DNA from 2 places in the Stenotrophomonas sp. STEN063 genome. Region 2 is predicted to be linked to the other one. Evidence: riboswitches for the same ligand, from Rfam matches in the RefSeq annotation. Region 2 holds a riboswitch; the other holds the start of a gene.
What was found. A riboswitch is a leader RNA that binds a small molecule or an ion and turns the genes downstream of it on or off. The one in region 2 is predicted to bind thiamine pyrophosphate.
Positions count from the first base shown of each region.

Region 1: linked by a shared signal. The riboswitch ahead of thiC (phosphomethylpyrimidine synthase ThiC) and the one ahead of AC1VWL_RS08950 (TonB-dependent receptor) in region 2 are both predicted to bind thiamine pyrophosphate.

Region 1 is NZ_JBXFWF010000009.1:37,351-40,833, reverse strand. Features, by position in the region: gene AC1VWL_RS04200 (BCCT family transporter) at 1-1,081, opposite strand, end outside; TPP riboswitch at 1,360-1,461, shown strand; gene thiC (phosphomethylpyrimidine synthase ThiC) at 1,577-3,451, shown strand.
Region 2 is NZ_JBXFWF010000026.1:14,059-17,541, reverse strand. Features, by position in the region: gene AC1VWL_RS08970 (leucine-rich repeat-containing protein kinase family protein) at 1-358, shown strand, start outside; tRNA gene AC1VWL_RS08965 (tRNA-Cys) at 536-609, opposite strand; tRNA gene AC1VWL_RS08960 (tRNA-Gly) at 682-757, opposite strand; gene AC1VWL_RS08955 (phosphotransferase enzyme family protein) at 999-2,135, shown strand; TPP riboswitch at 2,179-2,274, shown strand; gene AC1VWL_RS08950 (TonB-dependent receptor) at 2,344-3,483, shown strand, end outside.

The sequences.
Region 1 (3,483 bases), on a different contig from region 2:
CCCACAGCGCAGTGCCACCGAACACGGAGAACCACAGGAAGCCGAGCAGGGTTGGCGCCAGCACCACCCCGACCACGAACTCGCGCACGCTGCGGCCACGTGATACCCGCGCAATGAAGGAACCCACGAACGGCGCCCAGGCAATCCACCAGGCCCAGTAGAAGATGGTCCAATCCGCGACCCAGGTGCTGCCCGAGAAGGGCGACATGCGCAGGCTCATTGTCACCAGCTGGTTCAGGTAGGCGCCCAGCGTGGTGGTGAAGGTGTCGAAGATGAAGCCAGTAGGGCCGAGCACCAGCACTGCGGCAAGCAGCAATGCCGCCAGCGCCAGATTGAAGTTGGACAACCACTTGATGCCACGGTCCACGCCGCTGGTGGTGGAGAGCATGTAAAGCACGAAGGCGATGGCGATGACGGTCATCTGCAGTGGCACGCCTGCGGTGACACCGAACACACGTTGCATGCCGGCGGCGATCTGGATGGTGCCGAATCCCAACGTGGTGGCGACACCAATTGCGGTGGCGACCACCGCTGCGATATTCACCAGCTTGCCAACCCAGCCACGATGATGGCGGCCGATGACCGGTTGCAGCATGTCGCTGATCAGGCCGCGACCATTGCGGTTGTACTGGAACCAGGCCATTGCCAGCCCGATCAACGCATAGATCGCCCACGGGTGCAGGCCCCAGTGGAAGAACGAGTAACGCATCGCGGCGCGGGCGGCATCCATGCCTTGCGGCGGCAGGCCTTCCGGCGGGGTGACGAAATGCGATATCGGCTCGGCCGCGCCCCAGAACACCAGGCCGATGCCCATGCCGGCGGCGAACAGCATCGACAGCCAGCTGGCGCGGGAGAAGTCCGGCTCGGCATCTTCACCGCCGATGCGCAGGCTGCCGAAGCGGCCGAACGCCAGGTACAGCAGGAAAGACAGTGTCAGGAACACGATCAGCAGGTACATCCAACCAGCGCCACGCACAACCTGGGCCAGCGCGGCCTGCACCACGTCGTTGAAGGGACCGGGCGCGAGGCCGGCAATCAGCACCAGTAGCGCGACCAGTGCAATGGAAATACGAAACACCATGAAGGAGCTTCTCCGATCAAATGAGCGATTGAGGGGAGCGAGCCTGAGCTTGCAGGACAACCGGCTGGCACCATGGCGCCGGGCCGGGAAAGGAGGGGCGGCAAGCGCCGCAAGGCAGTCATTCGAAACGAGCCTGCGCGCGATGTTACTGAATGGCGCGTCACGATTACGTTAGTGGCCTGTGACGCTGTGCAAGGAGACGCCTGCGGTCAGCAGCTGCAGCCCGTTGACCGGTGTTCCTGTCGGCTTGGCTTTCCCATCGATTGCAGGTCTAATGACGCCCGAAGCGGGGGTACCGTGACCATTGGGTCGCGGTTGAGACATACCCTTCGAACCTGATCCGGCTCATACCGGCGTAGGGAAGCTTCGTGTGCCGCCAGTCGATGTGCCCGCTATGGGCCGGGGCCGGGTGGCGTGCGCCTTCGCTTCGTTCCGTCATGCGAATCCCTCGCGTGGCCTTCGCACCCCGCGTGTGGATAGACAGGACGAATGCCAATGAACGCACAGCCCAGCCTGCAGCAGCAGGCCCAGCAACTCTCCGAATCCGTGACCCGGCCGATTCCCGGCTCGCGCAAGATCTTCGTCTCTGGTTCGCGCCCGGACCTGCAGGTGCCGATGCGCGAGATTGCGTTGACCAGCACGCCCACCCTGTTCGGCGGCGAGGAGAACCATCCGGTCACCGTGTATGACACCTCCGGCCCGTATACGGATCCGCAGGCCAACATCGATCTGGCAGCGGGGCTGGCGGCGGTGCGCAGCGCCTGGATCGAGGAGCGCGGGGATACCGAGCAGTTGGCCGGTCTCAGCTCCGAGTTCGGCCGTGGTCGCCAGCATGATGCCCGGCTGGATGCCGTGCGCTTTCCTGGCCGCACGCTGCCGCGCCGCGCGATTGGTACCGCCAATGTCACCCAGATGCACTATGCGCGGCGCGGCAGCGTTACCCCGGAGATGGAGTACGTCGCCATCCGCGAGAACCAGCGCTTGGATGCAGTGCGTGATGCAGGACTGCTTGCCCAGCATCCAGGGCAGAGCTTCGGTGCCAGCATCCAGCAGATCATCACCCCGGAATTCGTGCGCGAGGAGATCGCGCGCGGCCGCGCGGTCCTGCCGAACAACATCAACCACCCCGAGTGTGAGCCGATGATCATCGGCCGCAACTTCCTCACCAAGATCAACGCCAACATCGGCAACAGCGCGGTGTCGTCGGGCATAGCCGAGGAAGTGGAGAAGCTGGTGTGGGCGATCCGCTGGGGCGGCGACACGGTGATGGATCTGTCCACCGGCAAGCACATCCATGAGACGCGCGAGTGGATCGTGCGCAACTCACCGGTGCCGATTGGCACGGTGCCGATCTACCAGGCGCTGGAGAAGGTGGATGGCCGGGCCGAGGAGCTGACCTGGGAGATCTTCCGCGACACCTTGATCGAGCAGGCCGAGCAGGGGGTTGATTACTTCACCATCCACGCCGGGGTGTTGCTGCGACACGTGCCACTGACTGCCAAGCGTGTCACCGGCATCGTCTCGCGCGGCGGTTCGATCATGGCCAAATGGTGCCTGGCGCACCACAAGGAAAATTTTCTCTACACGCACTTCGAGGACATCTGCGACATCATGAAGGCCTACGACGTGTCCTTCAGTCTCGGTGACGGGCTGCGCCCGGGCTGCATTGCCGATGCCAACGACGCGGCGCAGTTCGGCGAACTGGAGGCGCTGGGCGAGCTGACCAAGATTGCCTGGAAGCATGATGTGCAGACCATCATCGAAGGTCCCGGCCATGTGCCGATGCAGCTGATCAAGCAGAACATGGACAAGCAGCTGCAGGAGTGTGGCGAAGCGCCGTTCTATACGTTGGGGCCGCTGACCACCGATATCGCGCCGGGCTACGACCACATCACCAGCGCGATCGGTGCGGCGATGATTGGTTGGTACGGCACCGCGATGCTCTGCTACGTTACGCCGAAGGAACACCTGGGGTTGCCCAACCGGCAGGACGTGCGCGACGGCATCATGGCGTACAAGATCGCTGCGCATGCCGCCGATCTTGCCAAGGGCCATCCGGGTGCGCAGGTCCGCGACAACGCCTTGAGCAAGGCGCGCTTCGAATTCCGCTGGGAAGACCAGTTCAATCTCGGTCTGGATCCGGAGAAGGCCAAGGAATTCCATGACGAAACGCTGCCCAAGGATGCACACAAGCTGGCCCACTTCTGTTCGATGTGCGGCCCGCACTTCTGCTCGATGAAGATCACCCAGGATGTGCGTGAGTACGCGGCCGAGCAGGGCGTGGATGAAGGGCTGGCGTTGGCGGCGGGGATGGCCGAGAAATCGGCGCAGTTCCGCGAGCAGGGCGCGCAGGTCTACCGGATCGAGTAGACCCGCGGTACGGGGCGGGGCATCCCGGCGGG
Region 2 (3,483 bases):
GGCAATGCCCCTGCTGCCGCCGCAGTACATCAACCTGGCCGGCCCACCCAGCTTTGCCAGCTGCACGCGCGACGTCTACGCCGCAGATACACGATTTACGCCTGCCATCGCCGAACGCCTGCTGGGCTGCATCCGCTCGGCACTCACCCATCTGCATGCGCAGGGCGTGCTGCATGGCGACCTGTATGCCCACAACATCCTGTGGAATCCAGCCACCGGCGACGCCGTACTGAGTGACTTCGGTGCAGCGATGTTGAGCAGCGGCCTGCCACCAGCAGATCGCGCGCGACTGCAGGCTATCGAGTGGCGCGCATTCGCCCATCTTGAAGCTGAGATAGCCGCACGCATCAACAACTGACAGCGGCCCGCCAGCAACCGGAGCGTTCACTCACACGCAGCATGTCAGCGGCGGCTCGCCTGCCGGAAACGGCGACAAACAGCGCACTCCGCCGCCACACTCCTGGACTCTGCTGACCGGAAGCAAATCGCAGAAAACAAAAAAGCCCCGATTTCTCAGGGCTTTTTGCTTGCTACATGGAGGCCTGGGTCGGAATCGAACCGGCGTACGCGGATTTGCAATCCGCTGCATAACCACTCTGCTACCAGGCCAAACTATTGCACCGCCGAAGCATTACACCGCCTCGACATGAAAAGACCCCGCTGCGGGGGCCCTTTCCGATTTGGAGCGGGAAACGAGACTCGAACTCGCGACCTCAACCTTGGCAAGGTTGCGCTCTACCAACTGAGCTATTCCCGCGGTGTGGGCGAATCATACAGACTTCGGCAGGGGCGCGCCAGCGCTTTTTAACAATTCCTTTCACATGGCTTGTCTGGCTGTCGGCGTTGGATCTTGAATCCCTGTAGAGCCGAGCCATGCTCGGCTGGCGCTTTACCGGGAAGGCCCCTAGCCGAGCATGGCTCGGCACTACATTCAGCAGCCTTGGCGGAGCTGACGTACCATCTCGCCTCCCTCGCATCACCTGTCCCAGCCTGTTCCGATGACCCAGCAATCCCACCGCGTGCAAGGCCTGAACAACGATGAAGTGGCTGCTGACTGGCCCCCCATCAATGCGACCGAGCTTGCCTGGCTGTGTAATCGCTACCCGCAGTTGGACGCTGACAGCACCTTGCTATGGCACAGCCCGCGGCCGATGTCGGCCGCCGCGATTGTCCAGGGCCAGCACGGCAGGGTCTTCGTCAAACGCCATCACCGACTGGTCCGCAGCGCCATGTGCCTGCAGGAAGAGCATCAATTCATCACCCACCTCGCAAGTGCCGGGATTCCGGTTACCCAGCTCCTGCATGGCCACGATGGTCAGACCGCCATTGCGCACGGCGATTGGACCTACGAACTGCACGCCGTAGCCGATGGCCAGGACCTTTACCGCGATGCACCTTCGTGGACGCTGCTGACCGAAGTCGAGCGAGCCCGCGCTGCCGGCCGCATGCTGGCCACCCTGCACCGCGCTTCAGCCAGCTATCACGCACCCCAGCGCAGCACCCATCTGCTGGTCGCCCGTGATGAACTGATCCGTAGCGAAGACCCGATCGCCGCACTCAAGGCCGATCTGCACAACCGCCCCGGACTGGCCCGTTACCTCGCACGTATCCCTTGGGAGCAGCAGTTGCGGCGCAGCGTCCTGCCCTGGCATGCCGGACTGCCCGCGCGCCTGCAGACAGAACCGCAGTTGTGGGCGCACAACGACTGGCACGTCTCCAACCTGCTGTGGGGCCACGGCCACAACGCGATGCAGGTCAGCAGCGTGCTCGATTTCGGCCTGGCCTCTCCCACCAGCGCCCTGTTCGACCTGGCCACCGCCATCGAACGCAATGCCGTGGCCTGGCTGGAACTGGGGCGCGGCGCCGAGGCGGTACGTATCGATATCGCATTGGCCCTGCTCGACGGCTACCGCGAGGTATTGCCTTTGTCGGCCGAACGGGTACACCTGCTGGCCGACCTGCTGCCAATGGTGCATTTCGACTTTGCGCTGTCCGAAGTCGAGTATTTCGAAGGCGTCACCGGCTCCACCGCGAATGCCGATGTCGCTTGGCAGCCCTTCATGCTCGGCCACCCTGAATGGTTCGCCAGCCATCACGGCCACGCCTTGTTGCAGGCCCTGCGCGCCGCCGCCTGAAGCAGCCCGACTCGCAAATCATTCGCATTTGTAGTGAAATGGCGCCCTGAAGCGGGGGTGCCTGGATTTGCCAGGCTGAGAGAGTCCCTTGGAACCTGATCCGGTTTGCACCGGCGTAGGGAGCTTTGAGCAGCAGCCGTAGCGCCGTCATTGGCGCTGCGCATGCGCGCCTTCGCTTCGTCTCCCTTGTTGCCTGAAGACGAATCGAATGAACCGCTGCCTGCGCCCCACGTTGCTGTCTCTCGCCTTGAGCACCGCCCTGCCGCTGTACGCCAGCGACACCGGCCTTGACGCTGCTGCCGAACACTCCCCGACCGAACTGGCCACCGTACGCGTGCAGGCCCGCCAGCCGGAGACGGACAACTCCCGCGCCAACAGCTTCGGCAGCGGCGACTGGAAAAGCACGCCGGCATCGATGAACGTGCTGGATCGCGACTTCCTCGACCACCAGCAGGTGCGCTCGCTGTCCGAGCTGGCCAGCAATGACGCCTCGCTCGGCGACGCCTACGCCCCAGTCGGTTACTACCAGAACGTCGCCATCCGCGGCTTCGCGCTGGATACGGCCACTGGCTACCGCTTCAACGGCATGTCGATAGCAGGAGAACAGCGTCTGGCACTGGAGAACCTGCAGTCAGTGGAAGTGCTCAAGGGCGAAGCTGGCTTGGCGGCCGGCGTGATGGCGCCGGGTGGCATCATCAACTACGTCGGCAAACGGCCGGCCGAAGTGCGCACCGTCACCCTCGGCACCGACAACGAAGGCTCGCGCTATGCCGCCATCGACGTCGGCCATTGGCTGACCCCGCGCATCGGCCTGCGCTTCAACGCCGCCTGGGACGACAGCAGTTCCTATATCGAACATGCCGATGGCCGCCGCAATTTCTATTCGCTGGCGACCGACTGGCTGATCGGCGAGCGCGGCAAGCTCGAAGTCGATGCCAACTACCAGACCAGCGCGCAGCGCTCGGCCTCAGGCTACCAGCTGCTGGGCGGACGTGAACTGCCGACCGGCGTGGACCGTGAGCAGTTGCTCGGCTATCAGCCGTGGCAGCAGCCGGTAGGCATTGCCAGCACCAATATCACCGCGCTGCACACCTACGACTTCAACGCCAATTGGCAATCGCGCGTTGCCGTCAGCCACAGCCGCACGGTGATCGATGACAACGTCGCCTTCGCCTATGGCTGCTACTACGCCGCCGAATGTGCCGATGGCAGCGTGCCGGGCAATTACTTCGCCCCCAACGGCGATTACGACATCTATGACTACCGCAGCCCGGACGATACCCGCCGCAACCAGGAGCTGCGCGCCGAGCTGCGCGGCAGCTTCGACACCGGCAGCATCGGCCATCAG